3 regions of the Alteromonas mediterranea DE genome follow, and region 3 is predicted to be linked to each of the others. Evidence: predicted binding sites of a transcription regulator. Region 3 holds the regulator's gene; each other region holds the start of a gene.
What was found. The regulator FliA, encoded in region 3, starts transcription of late flagellar genes. The targets are predictions, from matches to a motif close to CTAAAGNTNNNNNNNNNNNNGCCGATA.
Positions count from the first base shown of each region.

Region 1 (5,986 bases), 490 kb from region 3:
GTCACCCACCAGTTGAGTAATTTCGAATAGGTGGCAATGTCACTGTTGGAGAACCCTACCTCTTTATAAAAAACGATACTCATGCGCCCTAAAAATGCTTCGCCAATTTTAAATAGAAAGATGAAAAGCAGAAACGACGCTGCTAGTTTCACACCATTGCGGTTAAAAAACTCGGCAAAAGGCGTGATAAGCGTGGTTCTAATCCAATAGACAAGTGGCGAGCTCGTAGCGTTGGCGTCTGTTATCTTTTCAAGCAAAGCCTCTCTATCAATCTGAGGTTCATCTGCTATGCACGTAGCGCACATTAAAAGTACCATTATTACGCTTAGCAAAAGATAAATGTTGGGCCATGACCACGTCGTTAAGTCGGCCAAGAAAAACGGTATGGCACCAAGCCCACCATACCCTGTCCACCAGCCAGCCGTCGCCACAGAGGACGCTGCTGACATACCGTCTTTATCCTCTTTTTCCACACAATCGATGCGAAAGCCATCAATGGCGATGTCCTGTGTAGCTGACGCTACAGCAATGAGCAGACCAATTAACGCTACGTAATACAAGTCGTAAGTTGCACTTAGCTGCGACATACCAAGACAGAGTAAAACGATGCAGCCTTGCATAGCGAAAATCCACCCTTTACGCTGACCTAATAGTGGTGGCTTGAGCTTATCTACAAGGGGCGACCATAAAAAGTTGAATGAGTAAGTGGCAAAGATAATTCCGAAAAGGCCGATTGCAGAGCGGGACAAGCCTTCGTCTTTTAGCCACGCTGATAGCACTGAGCCAATCATTATCCAAGGGAAACCGCTGGAAATACCAAACAGAAAAATACTTAAATAGCGTTTGTCGTTGAACGTTTTTAAAGCGGTAAGCAAAACTTCAGCCTTTGGCAATAACTCAAAAGCATATTGAGCCACGAAGTACGAGGTTTAGCAATAACCCATTGAGCGGCAATAGGTAAGTATCGACATCCTGTGACGTTGTTGGTCACTTATTTTTGCCGTAGACGGGAGCCTAAGGGCGTATCCCCACGCAGTCCAAAGGGCAATGACCTAATCCTTCGAGAAAATTGACGCAGTTATTAAGTTCATCAATGAGAAACTGATCTTTTGTCAGTTTCTCTTCGTTCCAGTAATGCACTTGATGAAGTACATGCCAAAACACCCGTTCTTTTTGTGTATAGGGCTGGGTTAACGTGTATTCAATTTGGCCCCACTCTTCCATACTATCCCAGAAAAATAGCTCGATCTCCTCGATAGGAAGCTCTCCTTGCCAAAATGCTCTCAAATAGAAACACAGCTGCTTTGCTTTGTTGTCTACAAAATCTTGAACATTCACAAGTAATTCAACCGTCTCTGTTTGCTATGAAATATTATAGTCTATAACGCAGTTACCACGTGCCAGGGCAGGGTATTATTTTGTCTGAAATACTTAGGTAACTGTTTTGGGTGCTAATTTAGCCTAATCGGTAGGTGAATAAATTACCAGCCCAAGTGGCGGGTCCAGCCTATGGCGCTATTTGCAACCATCTGAATTTGTGGGGGTTTGTGAATATCTCTTATACTAAAGGTTAAAGAATTATTTGGAATATTTATTTGCCGGTAGTGCAACTTTAGTGCGTTTTTTGCTCTAATTTTCCTTTTTAATGTGGTATTGCTCTCCCAATCATTAAAGTTGTTAAGAGAAACATCTAGGACAGGGTAGTTGGCCTGAGCCATGGTTTCTATTACTAAGTTATTGGTGGACTCTTCGGGCCAAAAGGGCGATATGGCAATGAATGTATCTGGCTCTAAGGCGGGCTGTTGTTCTGTGGCAGACAAAAATGTGGTGGCAAGCATGCCTTGGGCTATTACCATGCGATAGCCGCCTCGGTCCTGTAAATAATTATACAACGCGCTGAGTTGAAGCGTGAGCGCAGTAACGGTCGTTTCGAAGCTAAGGTATTGTGTGAGTTGATTGCTACGAGGGTGTATCTCATTGGGTTGTGATGAAGGCGCGCTATCACCCTCATCTAAAGAACCAGGCATCGTATCTTCGTTTATTGGCTCACTGGGTGTTACGGGTAAATGAAAAGGGCTAATGACTACGTTCCAGCCTTTTTCTGCGAGCAAGTCGGCAAGGCTATTGCCTTGTGAAAGCGTGAGGCTAGATGGGAAAGGTTCGGTAAGAACTATGGCTGTACCAAGAGGCAGTGGTGTTTTGGCCCCTATTTCAATGATCGGTGCTTCGCCTTCACCCACCATGATTGTTTTTACTTCACCAGGTAAGTAAGCATTACTCACGTCTTTCAGAAAGTTGCTGTGCGCCGTCATAGGTAAGAGGGATACGATGACAGCAAATAACAGAAGGATAGTTTGCCTTTTCATAGAAGAGAGATTTGCCTTTTAGTTCTACCCATTAACTGGTGCTTAACCCGTTGCTTCGTTTGTACCAATAACTAAAACAGTTATCGGCACTCTAAGCAAAAACTATAGCAATGGTTAAAAAGAATAACGGGGGGTTAGCACGTCACAGTAAAAGGCAAATTAACGCTAGTCTCTATCAATAGAAAGGGCGCCTGGGCGATAATGGCTAAACGGGATAGGGGTTTTAAAATGTAACCACTTTTCCAATGTTGGGTGAGTCAAGCTTAAACTTTCAGCGTGAAGTTGAAGGCGAGGGGCCATACTAAGCGCCTCGTCATGAGCATACAACCGGTCACCTAAGATTGGGTGGCCCAAGGCTAGCATGTGCACCCGTAGTTGGTGTGAGCGCCCTGTAATGGGATATAACGCCACTAAGGTATAGCGGCGCGCTGCATCGTCAGTGGCACGCTCAATGACTTCAAACCGCGTAATGGCTTTTTTGCCCCGTTCGAAGTCCACCATTTGTTTTGGTCTATTAGGCCAGTCGCAGATAAGGGGTAAGTCTACTTCGCCCGAATCTTCCTCTATATGGCCGTGAACCCGCGCGAAATAGCGTTTTTGGGTTAGCCGAAGCTCGAACTGCTTAGAGATATGGCGATGACTGTCTTTGTTAAGTGCCAGTACTAAAATACCCGAAGTGGCCATATCTAACCGGTGTACCACGGTAGCAGTGGGGTACACAGTGTTAACACGGCTAATCAGAGAGTCGCGGTGTTCTAGTGCTTTACCGGGAACACTCAATAGCCCGCTGGGTTTGTGTGCTACCACCATATCCTCATCCTGATACAAAATATCAAGATAAGGCGTCATTGGTGGGTTATAAACAAAGCTCGGGTTAGCCATTGCGTTGTGTCACTTATAAGTAGCCGTTAAGGGGGAGCGTTACGGATTGTTTACCACAATTCGCAACGCATCTAGCTGAACATCAGCTTCCTGAATTACCTTATCGAGGGCATTCATTTGCGTTTCAATGAACTCAATTTCACTGTCTCGCACCGCTGGATTGCGCTTTTGTAAGTCGCGTAAACGTTGAATTTCTTCGCCCAAGGTCAAGTGCATGGTATTCAACGCGTCGTGCTGCTTTTGATTGGCCTGCTGGTGGGCAAGCTTACGCGCCTTCTCAATAGCCAACTCAAGTGGCTGTTGCAGGGCTTTCAATAGCTGCGCTGAAATTTTACGTCCAATCTTACGTTTCACATCGAAGCTTAAGTCAGACGCATTTCCTTGTGCATCTAAGCATACGCGTACCGGCGTCTGCGGTAAGAAACGGCCAAGCTGCAACGCTTTTGGCGCTTGAGCATGAAGAACAAATAACGCCTCTATCCAGTATGCGCCTTTTGGCAGCGACGGCTCAGCAATAAAGCCCATGCTACTCTTGCCGTGAACATCCGTAAGGATAACGTCAATGGCGGTATGAACAAGAGGGTGGTCCCAGCTAAGAAACTGCACGTTCTCTAAGGTTGTTGCCACACGGCGCTTGTAGGTGACTGTCATTCCCTCAGGGTCAAGGCCAGGAAGCTGACTCACCATAGACTCGGTAGGCATAAGAATAAAGCAGTCGTTGCCTTTCTCTTCTTGCTGTACACCGATAGCGTCGAACACGCGGCCCATGAAGCGCGATAGATCTTGTTCGCTATCAAGGGTAACAATGTCTTCGAGTAACTGCTCTACGCGCCCTTCACCAGAGGCATTTAACTCTAGTAAGCGATCTCGTCCGGCCTCCAACTGCGCTACAAGCTGGCTGTTCAGCGTTACGCTCATATTGATAAGTTCATCACGAGCGCTTATATCATCGGGATGTAAGCATGCACCAACAAGCAACGGTTTAACGTCATCGAATACGCCAGAGCCTGTCGGGCAGGTTTTCTCAAATGCGTTTAGTCCTTCATGGTACCAATCTAACAACACATGCTGCGCGGTCTTAGCAAGATACGGTACGTGAATTTGTACTGTTTGCGTTTGGCCAATTCGATCGAGTCGACCAATGCGCTGTTCCAGTAAATCAGGTGTAATGGGTAAATCGAACAACACCAAATGGTGGGCAAACTGGAAGTTACGGCCTTCACTGCCAATTTCGCTACACAGTAGAATTTGTGCACCTTCTTCCTCGTCGGCAAAGTAGTGAGCAGCCTTGTCGCGCTCTACAATGCTCATACCTTCGTGGAATACGCTGTGTCGAATGCCTGATTGAGTGCGAATGACTTCACCTAGCTCTTGCGCAGTGCGAGCACTGGCACAAATAAGCAGTATTTTTTCAGGCTTAACGCTCTGCATGAAGTCAAGCAGCCATTCAACACGAGGGTCGTGTTTAGTCCAGCTATTTACCACGTTGGCCATTCGCTCGGGGTAAAGCGAGTAGGTCAGGTCGCCGCCGCTTACCGCATCTGCGTAGACTTCAGGCAACGCAAGTTCATAAGCGCTCAGTTTACGTTCAGGAAAGCCTTCAATATTAGCGCGACGGTTTCTAAACAGCATGCGGCCAGTGCCGTGACAGTCAATTAACTGGTGTAACAGCGCATGGCGGTTTTCTGGCGTGCTCAAATCGCCGGTGTGCTCCATGACATCAGGGGCGAACTCTGCCAATTTGGTACGTTGTTTGTCGTTAGGCTCTGCATCTGAAAGCAGTGGCGCGACGGCGTCGGCCAGCTGGCTATATTTCGACTCTTCTTCTAAAAAAGCGTTGTAACTATGAAAACGAGCAGGGTCAAGAAGACGCAGGCGAGCAAAGTGACTTTCGTGACCAAGCTGATCTGGGGTTGCCGTAAGCAGCAATACACCAGGCGTTAGGTTAGCTAAAGCTTCAACGCACTTATACTCAGCTGATTGCGCCTCGCTTGACCACGCCAAGTGATGAGCTTCATCCACAACCATCAAATCCCAGCTTGCGGCTTGAACTTGCTTTTGGCGCTTTTCACTTTGGCTTAAAAAGTCGATGCTACAAAGTACTAGCTGATCGTTTTCAAACGGATTCACTTCGCCAGCATCAGACGCTTCGCTTTCTTCTATCGCGTCGCAACGACTTTCATCGTAAATGGCAAAGGGTAGGTTTACTCTACGAAGCATCTCAACCAGCCATTGGTGTACTAATGAGTCAGGGACCAAAATAAGCACGCGTTCAGCGCGGCCCGTTTTAAGCTGCTGATGGATAATTAGCGCAGCTTCAATGGTTTTACCTAACCCTACTTCATCGGCAAGGAGTACGCGCGGCGCGTGTCTACCGCCGACTTCTGAAGCAATGTGAAGCTGATGAGGAATAAGAGAAATACGCGCGCCAGCTAGGCCGATAGTGCTAGAGCGAAGGTAGTCGTATTGATAGTCTAAAGCACGCTCTCGTAAATCGAACCACTTTGGGTTGTCGAGCTGCTGGCTGAACAAACGTCTTTCAGGTTGGTTTAGTTGAATATGGCTGTCTAGCATCGTCTCGGGCAAACGCACTTGCGCTTTGGTGTCTTCGCGAAGCCCGTGATAAATACACACCCCTTGGCTTTCTTCTTTTTCTGTAATGGTCATTTCCCAACCATCTTGGCTTTTTACTGTTTCGCCAATTTCAAAGATGAGTCGCGTTAGTGGAGCGTCTTGTT
Region 1 covers NC_011138.3:713,189-719,174, forward strand. The annotation lists gene MADE_RS03340 (AmpG family muropeptide MFS transporter) at 1-917, opposite strand, end outside; gene MADE_RS03345 (hypothetical protein) at 1,015-1,338, opposite strand; gene MADE_RS03350 (DUF3530 family protein) at 1,482-2,366, opposite strand; gene rluA (bifunctional tRNA pseudouridine(32) synthase/23S rRNA pseudouridine(746) synthase RluA) at 2,532-3,248, opposite strand; gene rapA (RNA polymerase-associated protein RapA) at 3,288-5,986, opposite strand, start outside.
Region 1: a site for FliA is predicted at 2,448-2,474, ahead of MADE_RS03350 (DUF3530 family protein). Genes of this name have one in related genera too.

Region 2 (5,986 bases), 140 kb from region 3:
GCGCTTTATCCACCTACATCTCCAGGCGGCATTAACGGCGCTTTTTATTACGCAGGCATCGAATACACCTTTAATTAACACTGCGGTAATGGCCGGTGCTTTTGGTGTCAATATATATGCTGAATGTGTCGTAGCAAAGAAACGCGTTACAAGAGGGAGAAGGGACCGGAAAGGTTAAGTATTAGGTTGCTGACCTTAACCTACGTCTTTAAATAATGATTCATCAATGATGGTTTGGTCAATAATTTGTTGAGCCATAGTAATGCACTTACCGCACTGCGAGCCAAGCTCTAAATGTTGACGTAACTCACGCATATTTCCCACGCCGTTTTCTTCAACCGCCGCGCGAATGCTTTTATCTGTTACCCCATAGCACATGCAAACAAACATTAAACGTACTCCAAATGAATCTGTAAATGATAATAATTGCTATTCATTAATTTGGCAAGTAGATATTGGCAAATTTAATAAAGGGTAAATGATGAAAATCTGTGCTTAAAGTTTAGCGAATGAACCCCTATTGGTAGGATCAGTGAAAAAACACATTGTTTAATATTGTTATTTTAGTAATCGTACCTATCTCCCAAGCTAGCAATATCTATTTTAAGTGGTCGCGCAACGCAATCACTTCTATTATTACAATCCACATATAAATGGAGAGACTCATGAGTGTATTAGTTGGCCGTCCGGCACCTGATTTTACAGCTGCAGCGGTACTAGGTAGCGGTGAAATTGTTGATTCTTTTACGTTAAGCGAAGCAATCAAAGGTAAAAAAGCGGTTGTGTTCTTCTATCCGCTAGACTTCACTTTCGTTTGCCCTTCTGAACTGATCGCTTTTGACAAGCGTTTTGACGAGTTCAAAAAACGTGGTGTTGAAGTGATCGGTGTTTCTATCGACTCTCAATTCTCACACAATGCCTGGAGAAATACCCCAGTAAATCAAGGTGGTATTGGCCCAGTTAAGTACACTCTCGTGGCTGATGTTAAACACGATATCTGTCAAGCTTACGATGTTGAGCATCCGGAAGATGGTGTTGCATTCCGCGGTTCATTTTTAATCGACGAGGCAGGTATGGTGCGTCACCAAGTGGTTAACGATCTTCCTCTTGGCCGTAACGTTGATGAAATGCTTCGTATGGTTGATGCACTGGCGTTCCACGAAGAGCACGGTGAAGTTTGCCCTGCAGGCTGGACTGAAGGTAAATCTGGTATGGACGCCTCACCTGAAGGTGTAGCTAAGTACCTATCTGAAGAAGCAGACAAGCTGTAAGCTAGCTACTTGAAGAGTAGAAAAAACAGCGCTTTTAGGCGCTGTTTTTGTTTGAGCTTATAAATAAAAACGTGTTGGGTGAGCCCAGTATGAATACCAGTATCTCAAATACCTTGTTCAGTTAATCATTTTCTACCGGCCATCCGCCTAATGCTTTGTACCGGTTAACCATAAAGCAAAATAGTTCGGTTGTTTTTTGGGCATCGTATAGTGCGCTGTGCGCTTCACTTTGATCAAAAGCGATTCCCGCTGCGCGGCAGGCTTTAACCAACACCGTTTGCCCTAACGCAAGGCCGGCAAGGCTGGTGGTATCAAACGAGACGAACGGGTGAAACGGCGTGCGTTTGATGTTACAACGCTCTATTGCCGCATTTACAAAGCTCTGGTCGAAAGTGGCGTTGTGGGCAACAATCACCGAGCGCTGACAACCAGCGTTTTTTTGCGCCTTTCGGATACCTTTGCATAAGTCCTTCATGGCTTCACTTTCTTCAATTGCCCCGCGCAAGGCGCAATTCGGATCGATGCCATTAAATTCCAACGCTGCGGGTTCTAGATTAGCGCCCTCAAACGGATCTATATGGTAGTGAAAGGTTTCATCGGGATGGAGAATGCCGTCGTCATCCATTTTTACCGTAACTGCCGCGAGCTCCAGCAAGGCGTCGGTTCCCGCATTAAAGCCCGCAGTTTCAACATCAATAACTACAGGGAAATAACCTCTAAAGCGCTGGGAAAGAAGGGGCGGGTTGGCAGACATAAACACTCTTGTAGACTAGATTGAGAAAACTGGCTGGTGGCGTTAATGCGCACCAACATGCGAAATGTATGTAATAGCTGAATTATCGCAAGGATGCCACCGAGTTGCCAGTTTCAATTGAAACACTATTGTTTATAAATCAGGATAGTAGCAAAAACCTGAAACGCGAATGGTATTAAACGCTAAACTTTTCTACACTTTGGACGATAGTTATGTAGAGCGTCTTAACGTGCGTCGCTATTTCTTGTTCTTTTAGTACCTGTCTTGAAATAGATATGCCGACGAATGCTCACTTGCTTGTGTGCGCTCTCGCAAGTTGTTGAAAACGTGGTTGACGGTTAACGTAACCCATACCCGTGTTAGTCTGATTTTCGTTATGGTGTCGAAGTATGGTGTCTAAATTAAAATATATCGCTTTGATGGGGATTGTGGGGTCGCTATCTTCCCACGCTGCTATGCGACAATATTCTGCGACCATTGAAAGCTCCAACTGGCGCATCGATTCCGACACACGTCTTCAGTGTACACTGAACCACGAATTACCAGGTTATGGCGAGGCTATGTTTACCAGCACGGCGTCAAAGCAATTGAATATGGAATTTGAGCTAGACATGCATTTACTACCGAGTAAATTCGATATGGCTGCTGTTTATTCCGTTCCACCAAAGTGGATGCCGGGCGTAGCGCCAAAACCTATAGCCGATATGTCTATCCGCAAGCAGTACAACGGTGACTTACCGCAGGACGCCGCTTGGACAATGCTGTCTGAACTTGAAAAAGGTTTCTGGCCCACTATTTATTACCAAGATTGGTACAACAAGTACGATCAGGTGAGTGTTGCATTAAATGCGAGTAACTTTTCTGGGGTATACCAAGAATTTGTAAAGTGTGTGTCTAACTTACTGCCATTCAATTTCGACGACATTGCTTATACCGTACTGTCATATCAAAACAACAGTACAGAACTGACCAAATACTCGCAAAAACGCTTAACCATGATAGGTGAGTATTTGAAAGAAGACAGTGAGCTAGAACTTGTACTATTAGACGGCTATACCGATAGCTATGGTGGCCGATGGAACAATGAGCAGCTTTCTATACGTCGGGCTAACGAAGTGAAGAGCTACTTGACCACGCTAGGTGTGCCAGAAGACAGAATTCAGTTGACCGGACATGGCGAAAAACGTCACATCGCGCCTAACGATACACGTGAAAGCCGTGCCCAAAACCGTCGCGTAGTGGTTAGGCTTTCTAAGTCGTAGCTTTTTAAGTTACAGTGCCTAACCGCCAGACGCTTTAACTCAATATGCGCATACACACTGCATTTGAATATAAAGCGCCCATACCTTTAATACTTAGTCCTTTTGTGCACGCCACCTGGTAACCGGTACAACATGGTCGGTGAACACGCCGTCGACGTTAGCTACATTCTCTAACGCTTCTAACAGCTGTGTCCCTGTCATGCCTGCAGGCAAAGCGTCTTCGCGATAGGTGTAAGGATGAATGGTCAGCGAATTATCATGGGCGTATTCAAGCCATTTTGCCGCTTCTAATTTTCCTTCTGCCATTGCTTTCTTGTTCAGTAAGTGGCCTAGCCATGGGCCAATGCCATCAGCATAAGAAGCTACCTCGCCCATACCCTCTTTAGTGCGAAGCCAGTCATAGTCGGTGTCGCTTTCGCCCCAATCATTTTCGCCAATAAGCATAACCACTTTGCCTTTATAGCCTAGTGTTTCGCGAATGCGTTTCACCTCTTTGAAGTCGAAACACTGAAGATAGCTGTTGCCACTTTCTCCACCAAAGCCATAGGTATTCAGCATATCGATAACAATTTTGCTAGCGTCGACCCCTTCGTTACTATGAAAAGCAGGCGATTTGACTTCGGGGTAAACGCCTACTGAAGTACCAAATTGGCGATTTAGTTCGCTGATTAATTCAAAGTGCTCTGCTAATGTAGCAAGGGTAAACTGAGCCTGTTGGCCGCGATAACGATTTTCAAATACTTGTTTCCCATCGCTGTTTGCTCGCTCGTGAACCCGTAGGTTTCGTAACTCTTCTAAGGTAAAGTCTCGCGCGTAATACCTGCCATCGGCTCTGTGGCGCTTAGGGTAGACAGCTTCAACGTTCGTCACGGTTTCTAAATGAATATCGTGAAGTACCACGGGAACATTATCTTTGCTAATAACTACATCTTGCTCAATAAAGTCAGGTTTCAAAGAAAAGGCGAGGGTAGCGGCTTCAAGAGTATGCTCAGGTAGGTAGCCAGAAGCACCGCGGTGAGCGATGACTGAGAAGCGTTGAGCACTAGTCAGTTCGTGAGTGTCGGCATGCAAAGTTGGAGCTGCTATGTAGCTTGAAACAGCCAGTGCAATTGCGGGCATTATGTTACGCGCTTTAGCGCTAACACAATAAATACAGCGCCCAAGCCAATCACCATGTGTTTGCTGTGTTGAATTTACGTGTGACGTGGCAATTGCCGTCGTGCTCTTAAAAAAGCCTAAGCGTTTGCGTAGCATGACAATATCGCTCCATGTTGTCATTTATCTCTGCCGTGTAACCTATGAACTTACATTGTGCCCATAAATCCGAAGCCATAATTCGTGCCTGAAAAAATGCTTTCAATGCAAGCCACAGGCACGAATAATTAGTGCGACTGTTCTAGCGAGATTGATTTGTTTTGAATAAGCTCTATGGCGTAACCATCGGGGTCGCGCACAAAGGCTATAACAGTGGAACCGCCTTTTACCGGCCCTGGTTTTCGATAAACATCGGCGCCGTTTGCTTCGAGGTTCTCACAGAAGCGATAGATATCATCAACTTCAATGGCGATATGGCCATAAGCGTCGCCTTTTTCGTAAGTATTGTCGCCCCAGTTGTAGGTAAGCTCTAACACTGTGCTATCAGACTCATCACCGTAGCCTACAAACGCCAGCGTGTATTCGTACTCTTTGTTCTCAGACTGGCGCAATAGGCGCATCCCCATAAGTGAGGTATAAAAGTGTAAAGACGCTTCCAAGTTTTCAACTCGAAGCATGGTGTGAAGCATTCGCATAACAAACTCCTATTTGTGACGAAAGTAAAAGCTAAGGACATAATACAATATTAGCGCGTGTTGAATGTTGCTTACGTCAAGAAACCGTATTAGAAACAGCTTTTTAGTATAATCACCGAGTTAGCTAAAGACACCACGTGCTTATATTAAGAGATGAATGTTAACGCTTTAAGACAGCATTACAATTTTTCCTAGCCTGTTAAAAAGTACGTGTATCGATGAATAAAATACGTTAACAAGCGCCGTGACTAAAAATAATCGAGAAAAGGTTGGACATCGCGTTGGTTTACCTGTACCTTCAATCCCGCTCTAGATATGTTTTATGCTTTACCTAATACTGCGCTGTACCTTTCTTTATTCCTTCAAATTGAAGTTCTATTTAGATATACAACTGCTTTACTAGCTTGGTTATGTCTATTGCTATTCGGTGACTTTCACCACAACATCAATTTTTTTAAAAAAGGTTTTTATTATGTCTAATTCAGTAAACGGCACAGTTAAATGGTTCAACGAAGAAAAAGGTTTTGGTTTCCTAACACCTGAAGCTGGCGGCAAAGATGTATTCGTACACTTCCGTTCAATTGCTTCTGACGGTTTCAAAACTCTTGCTGAAGGCCAAGAAGTTAGCTTTGAAGTTGAACAAGGCCAAAAAGGTCCACAAGCTGCTAACGTAGTTGTTCGATAAGACCATAAAGCTTATCTAATAAAGATGGGCTCTTTTTATCGCTAAGCGATGTTAAAGGGCCTAATTTTCGTTTTAAAATTTCTTAACACAACCTGCGAGGAATTCAAAACAAACAATATCAATAAAGAAGTACTTAATATGCAATTTCAAAATTCTATTTCTACCACCATTGACGCAATACCTCCTGCGTTAATTTCAAATATCTCCACAAATAAAACCACCGT
Region 2 covers NC_011138.3:1,341,092-1,347,077, forward strand. The annotation lists gene MADE_RS06115 (TonB-dependent receptor) at 1-78, shown strand, start outside; gene MADE_RS06120 (bacterioferritin-associated ferredoxin) at 196-390, opposite strand; gene MADE_RS06125 (peroxiredoxin) at 666-1,271, shown strand; gene rnt (ribonuclease T) at 1,393-2,025, opposite strand; gene MADE_RS06135 (flagellar protein MotY) at 2,415-3,287, shown strand; gene glpQ (glycerophosphodiester phosphodiesterase) at 3,381-4,541, opposite strand; gene gloA (lactoylglutathione lyase) at 4,670-5,077, opposite strand; gene cspE (transcription antiterminator/RNA stability regulator CspE) at 5,550-5,762, shown strand; gene MADE_RS06155 (hypothetical protein) at 5,901-5,986, shown strand, end outside.
Region 2: a site for FliA is predicted at 2,208-2,234, ahead of MADE_RS06135 (flagellar protein MotY). Genes of this name have one in related genera too.

Region 3 (5,986 bases):
CATTAACGTAGGCAAAATAGCTAAGGTTAGAGGCACTTTTATTTCTAACCTGGTCCCTTTTCCTAACTGAGAATCAATGTTTACGGTACCGTTTAGCTGGTTAATTTTGGTTTTAACCACGTCCATACCGACACCACGACCAGAAATATCGCTGATCTCTGTCTTCGTTGAGAAGCCCGGTGCAAAGATTAGATTGAACGCCTCAACGTCTGACATACGCGCTGCCGCATCTGCATCGAGAACGCCACGGCTGATGGCAATTTCCTTGAGCTTTTCGGCATCCATCCCTTTACCATCGTCTTCGATGGTAAGTAAAATATGATCGCCCTCTTGGGAAGCAGATAATTTAACCGTTCCCATACGAGGCTTACCTGAAGCGGCGCGATCATCAGGCATTTCAATACCGTGATCGACCGAATTTCGAACCAAGTGAACTAATGGGTCTGCCAGAGCTTCTACTAAATTTTTATCTAAATCAGTGTCTTCACCAACAAGCTCTAAAGTAATCTCTTTCTTCAAGCTTCGCGCTAGGTCACGTACAACACGGGGGAAGCGGCCGAAAACCTTTTTAATAGGCTGCATGCGGGTTTTCATCACCGCACCTTGGAGGTCTCCAGTCACTACATCTAAGTTCGCAATGGCTTTCGACATGCTTTCGTCGTTGCTGTTTATGCCTAAGCTGATTAGCCTATTTCTTACCAATACTAGCTCGCCCACCATGTTCATAATTTGGTCTAGACGCTTAGTGTCGACCCGCACCGTGGTTTCAGCCGGTGGGGCTGCGGCAGCTGCCTTTTTATCATCTTTCTTAGGCGCTGGGCTAGCCGCTTTGGGTTTCGCGGTTGAGCCTGGCTTAGATGGTGCGGCTGAATTTGACGTAGGCGCAGCTTTAACAGGTGCTGCTTGTTTAGCCTTCTGAACAGCTTCAGTCGCCGCTTTATCTACTGGTGGCTCAGGTGAAATAGGCGCTGCGCTTTGTTGCGTAGGGCCTTGACCTGAACCATGCAGCTGATCAAGAAGTGCTTCGAACTCATCGTCAGTAATTTCTTCATCGCTGCTTGAGTTCGATGGTGCGGGCGCTACCGGTGCTTTAGGTTCAGAGGCAGGAGCAGCGCTAGTTGCGAACTGGCCTTTGCCGTGTAAATCGTCGAGAAGCGCTTCAAATTCTTCGTCGGTGATATCGTCGCTATCGCCGCCAGCGGTCGGTGTCGTGGGTGCTGAAGGTGATGCTGGCGCGACTGATGGCTTACTTGCTGAAGAAGATTGACCTGGCGCATTTGAACCATGAAGTTCATCGAGTAACGCTTCGAATTCATCTTCGGTTATTTCGTCAATACCACCGTCGCTTGTGCCGCTAGGCACTTGCGCTGTAGGTTCTTCAATGACAAGTTCAGGCTCCGCAGCAAATGACTCAGGTGCAGTGGCTGACTCTTCAGAGGCGCCAAAAATGTTTTCATCTGGCGTTTCCGGGCGACTTAATTTGTGCAATAAGTCGACAAGGTGTGCATCTGCAGGTTCGAGTGGATCGCGAGCTTTAACCCGCTCAAACATCTCTACCACCACGTCAGTGGCCTGCAAAATAATATCCATCAGTTCTGGGGTTAGGGTTCTTTGTCCATTGCGCATTACGTCAAAAACGTTTTCTGCACCGTGACAAATTTCTACTAACTCTGTGAGCGAAAGAAAGCCCGCTCCACCTTTAACTGTGTGATATCCACGGAAAATTGCATTCAGCAAATCCGCATCTTCAGGATTGTTCTCAAGATCAACGAGCTGTTCTTGTAATTGTTCAAGTATCTCTCCAGCCTCAACCAGAAAGTCCTGTAATATATCCTCGTCAACATCAAACGACATGCGCCCGCTCCCCTAAAAACCTAAGCTAGACAGAAGATCATCTACGTCATCTTGGCCAGAAACGACATCATCGCGTTTCTCGGCGTCAATAATTGGGCCTTCTGCCTCTACACCATCAACCTTATCGGCCTTAACGCTAGATGGTTTAGTTTGTTCTTCACCTTCGCGCTCGCCAAACATGGTTAGCATATTAACTAAGCTATCTTCTACCTCTTTTACAAGGTCGATAACGCGACGGATAACTTGACCCGTTAAGTCTTGATAGCCTTGAGCCATCAATACTTCGGTAAGTAACTGTGTAAGTTTAGCTGACTGAAGCGAACCGTCTTCCAATAATTCGTCTAAATCTGCACATAACGCTTTGAACTCGCCCAACTCGATTTGGCGGTTCATGAGCTTTTTCCACTCAGGCATCACTTTTTCGATACGCACCGACAGCATTTCCGCTATCGGCATACTCGCTTCCACAGCGTCCATTGTAGTATTAGCTGCTTTTTCGGTTTCTTCAATTACGTAGGTTAGGCGGGATTGTGCATCGGGAATATCGTCGGTAGCTAAGTTTTTGATGCGGTCGTCAATTTGAAAATTATTTAACGCGTCATGGAGTTGACGCGTTAACTTTCCTACTTCAGCAAATAGCTCAACGTTTTCCTTCATTGAGGCAGCTTCAAGTAGAGCGTTAGCAGACGCGTTGTCACCTTCTTCCAGATAGGTGACAAGCTGTTTGGCCTCTTCTAACGAAATTGGAACGTTTACATTCGTTGTCATCCAGTAAACCTCATTTATCTGGTGAGCGTCTGGATCAACCTAAACGTTCGAAAATTTTATCTAATTTTTCTTTTAAAGTTGCAGCGGTGAATGGTTTAACGACATAGCCGTTAACGCCCGCTTGTGCAGCGGCAACAATTTGCTCTTTTTTCGCTTCTGCAGTTACCATTAGTACAGGTAAATGCTTAAGTTTGTCGTCGGCTCTTATTGCGCGCAGCAAATCGATACCTTGCATTCCTGGCATGTTCCAATCGGTAACAACGAAATCAAAATCACCTTGCTGCAGCATAGGCAATGCAGTGCTTCCGTCATCCGCTTCCTGGATGTTAGAAAAACCTAAATCTTTAAGCAGGTTTTTGATGATACGTCTCATGGTTGAAAAATCGTCAACCACAAGAATTTTCATGCTTTTGTCCAAAATAGCCTCCAATGAGGGGTTAATTGTTATTAATTTCTATTCTTCGTCAGCTTGCCACGACTTCATTCGTGATTTGAGTTTTAACATGGCCTGACTGTGAATTTGGCTGACTCTTGACTCACTAACATCAAGAACTTCGCCAATTTCTCTTAAGTTCAGTTCTTCATCATAGTACAGTGAAAGAACAATTGCTTCTCGTTCAGGTAATGTCGTAATGGCATGGGCAAGCGCTTTTTGAAACGCGCCTTGCATTAAATCTTCAAGCGGCGCATCACTACCTCTACTCTGCTCAGTAGTAATTACATCTTCCGACACACCTAAATCTTCAATACCTACCAGCTTTCCCGCATTAACCTCATTAAGCATTTGGTGATAGTCCTGCAAGCTTACATTAAGCTTATCAGCAATATCAGAATCTCTCGCATCGCGGCCTGTTTCGCTCTCTACCTGTGAAATAGCCTCGGTAATAGCACGTCCATTTCTATGTACTGAACGCGGGGTCCAATCGCCTTTACGTATCTCATCTAACATAGCACCACGAATGCGAATGCCTGCGAAAGTTTCAAAGCTCGCGCCTTTCGACCCGTCGAAGTTACGCGCAGCTTCTAGCAAACCAATCATACCCGACTGGATCAGGTCATCAACAAGAACACTGGCCGGCAATCGCGCAATCAAGTGATGCGCAATGCGCTTAACCAATGACGCATGTCGTTCGACTAACTGCGATTTATCGGTTTGTTGACGATAAGCGGCGGCCTTGCTGTTCAACGCTGACTTCCTACTGCTTTTTCTGCAACGAGTTGTTCAATAAAAAACTCTAGGTGACCGCCCGGTTGTGCCGGAATGGGCCACGTAAGGGCTCTACTCGCAAGCTGAGTAATCGCAACAGCGGCGGGAGAACCCGGATACGCATCAACAATAGCCGTTTGTTTTCTCACGGCTTTGCGGATATTCTCATCAAAAGGTACGGTTGCCACTAATTCTAGTGCAACATCTAAAAAACGCCCTGTCACTTTGCTTAATTTGCTAAATAATTCCTGACCTTCCCGTACATCGCGAACCATATTCGCCACAACTTTAAAGCGAAATACACCGTGCTCACGATTAAGAATCTTTATTAAGGCATAGGCGTCAGTTAACGAGGTGGGCTCATCGCAAACCACTACCATGATGTCTTGAGAAGCTTTTGAAAAACTCAACACCATGTCTGAAATACCGGCCGCGGTATCTACGATGAGTACATCGATTTGCGAACGCAATTCACTAAAGGCTCTGATAAGACCCGCGTGCTGCGTTGGCGATAATTCTGCCATTGATTGCGTGCCAGAGGTGGCAGGCGCAATTTTAATACCGTGGGGGCCGGTGACTAACACTTCATCAAGCGTGCACTCGCCAGATAGCACGTGGGAAAGGTTTTTCTCAACCCGCAAACCTAGCATTACGTCTACGTTCGCCAGTCCGAGGTCGGCGTCGAGAACCATAACTCGCTTACCCTGCTTCGCCATAGCGATAGCGGTGTTTAGCGTAATGTTTGTTTTACCTACGCCACCTTTACCTCCGGTGACGGCGATAACTTTGATTAACCGTGATTGCTTCATTTTTCTTAAGCTACTCGCTTGGTCGTCAATCATACTGCTTATGCTGTTTTAATTGCGTTGTTGCTACTAGTATGATTCAAACCGTACTTTTTATAAAGCTTTGCAGCGGCAGAAACTAAAGATTTTGCCTCCGCAATCTTAATGTCTTCAGGTACTTTCTGACCGTCGGTGACATAACTAACCGGCAGTTGATATTCAACTGCAGCGCTCAATACCTCTCCTAAAGAGTAGCATTCATCTAACTTTGTGAAAATACAGCCACTTAGTTCGATATCATCATAAGCCTTAATGATGCGCTGTAGGGCAGGATATTGTGTATTTGCCTGCGCTACCAAATATTTTTTAACTTTTGGCATTTGACCATTATCAAACTGCTTAATCTGTTTAATTAAACGGCTATCCCGTTGGCTAAACCCTGCCGTATCAATCAATACTAGACGCTTATGACGAAGTTGGAATAATAAATCCGCAAGTTCTTCACTAGTCTGCGCTTTTCTCACCGTACAGCCAATAATTTTTCCGTATGTCGCGAGCTGCTCATAGGCCGCAATTCTATACGTATCTATGGTAATCATTGCTACTGAATCTGCACCGTACTTTTGTGCATAGCGAGCAGCTAGTTTTGCAACCGTCGTTGTTTTACCTGTGCCCGTCGGTCCGACTAAGGCAACTGCACCTTGCGCACTAAGTATATCGTTTCCTGTCACATTTATGCGATTAGCCAATAGGTTAAGAAGATACACCCATGCGTCTCGTTCATTGTAGTGTGCTGGTGTATAGTTAATTAGCTGACTGGCAAGTGCACTGCTTAACCCCATATCCGTTAGACGGGTAATCAAGTATTGATGTACCGGTTTTTGACGCTTGTTTTTCGCTTCCATCAAGTCTGCAACCTGATATTGTAAAACATCGCGCAACGACGCTAACTCTTCTTTAATTTGCGCCAATTCTGCAGATTGAGAGACGGGTGCCTCGTCTATGCTGGACGCTTGGTGGTCGGGAAATGTTGTTGCTCTGCCTTCGTCTTGTGCAAGGTGCTGGCTTTCTACGTCATCAATAAAGGCTTCTGAGAAATCAAGGTGTGACGCAATTTCGTTGGCATGTCTCGCATTTGCAGACATAGGCTGATTATGGTTGGCTGAATGCGACTGCGATGCTGAAGCATTACTTGATGAAGGCGCACTACCGCCGTGCTGCTTTTCTAACAGAGCTTTTAAACTGTCGGGGCCATCATCACCGATAATCTCACTTAAGCTAGGCACGGCTTTTTGACCTGATGCTTTAGGGGTTGCTTTAGGCGATGTTTTTGGAGTGAAGAGTTTTGCTTCAGGCTCTTTATCATAGGCGG
Region 3 covers NC_011138.3:1,204,267-1,210,252, reverse strand. The annotation lists gene MADE_RS05545 (chemotaxis protein CheA) at 1-1,854, opposite strand, end outside; gene MADE_RS05540 (protein phosphatase CheZ) at 1,867-2,622, opposite strand; gene cheY (chemotaxis response regulator CheY) at 2,657-3,040, opposite strand; gene MADE_RS05530 (RNA polymerase sigma factor FliA) at 3,077-3,808, opposite strand; gene MADE_RS05525 (MinD/ParA family protein) at 3,805-4,671, opposite strand; gene flhF (flagellar biosynthesis protein FlhF) at 4,677-5,986, opposite strand, start outside.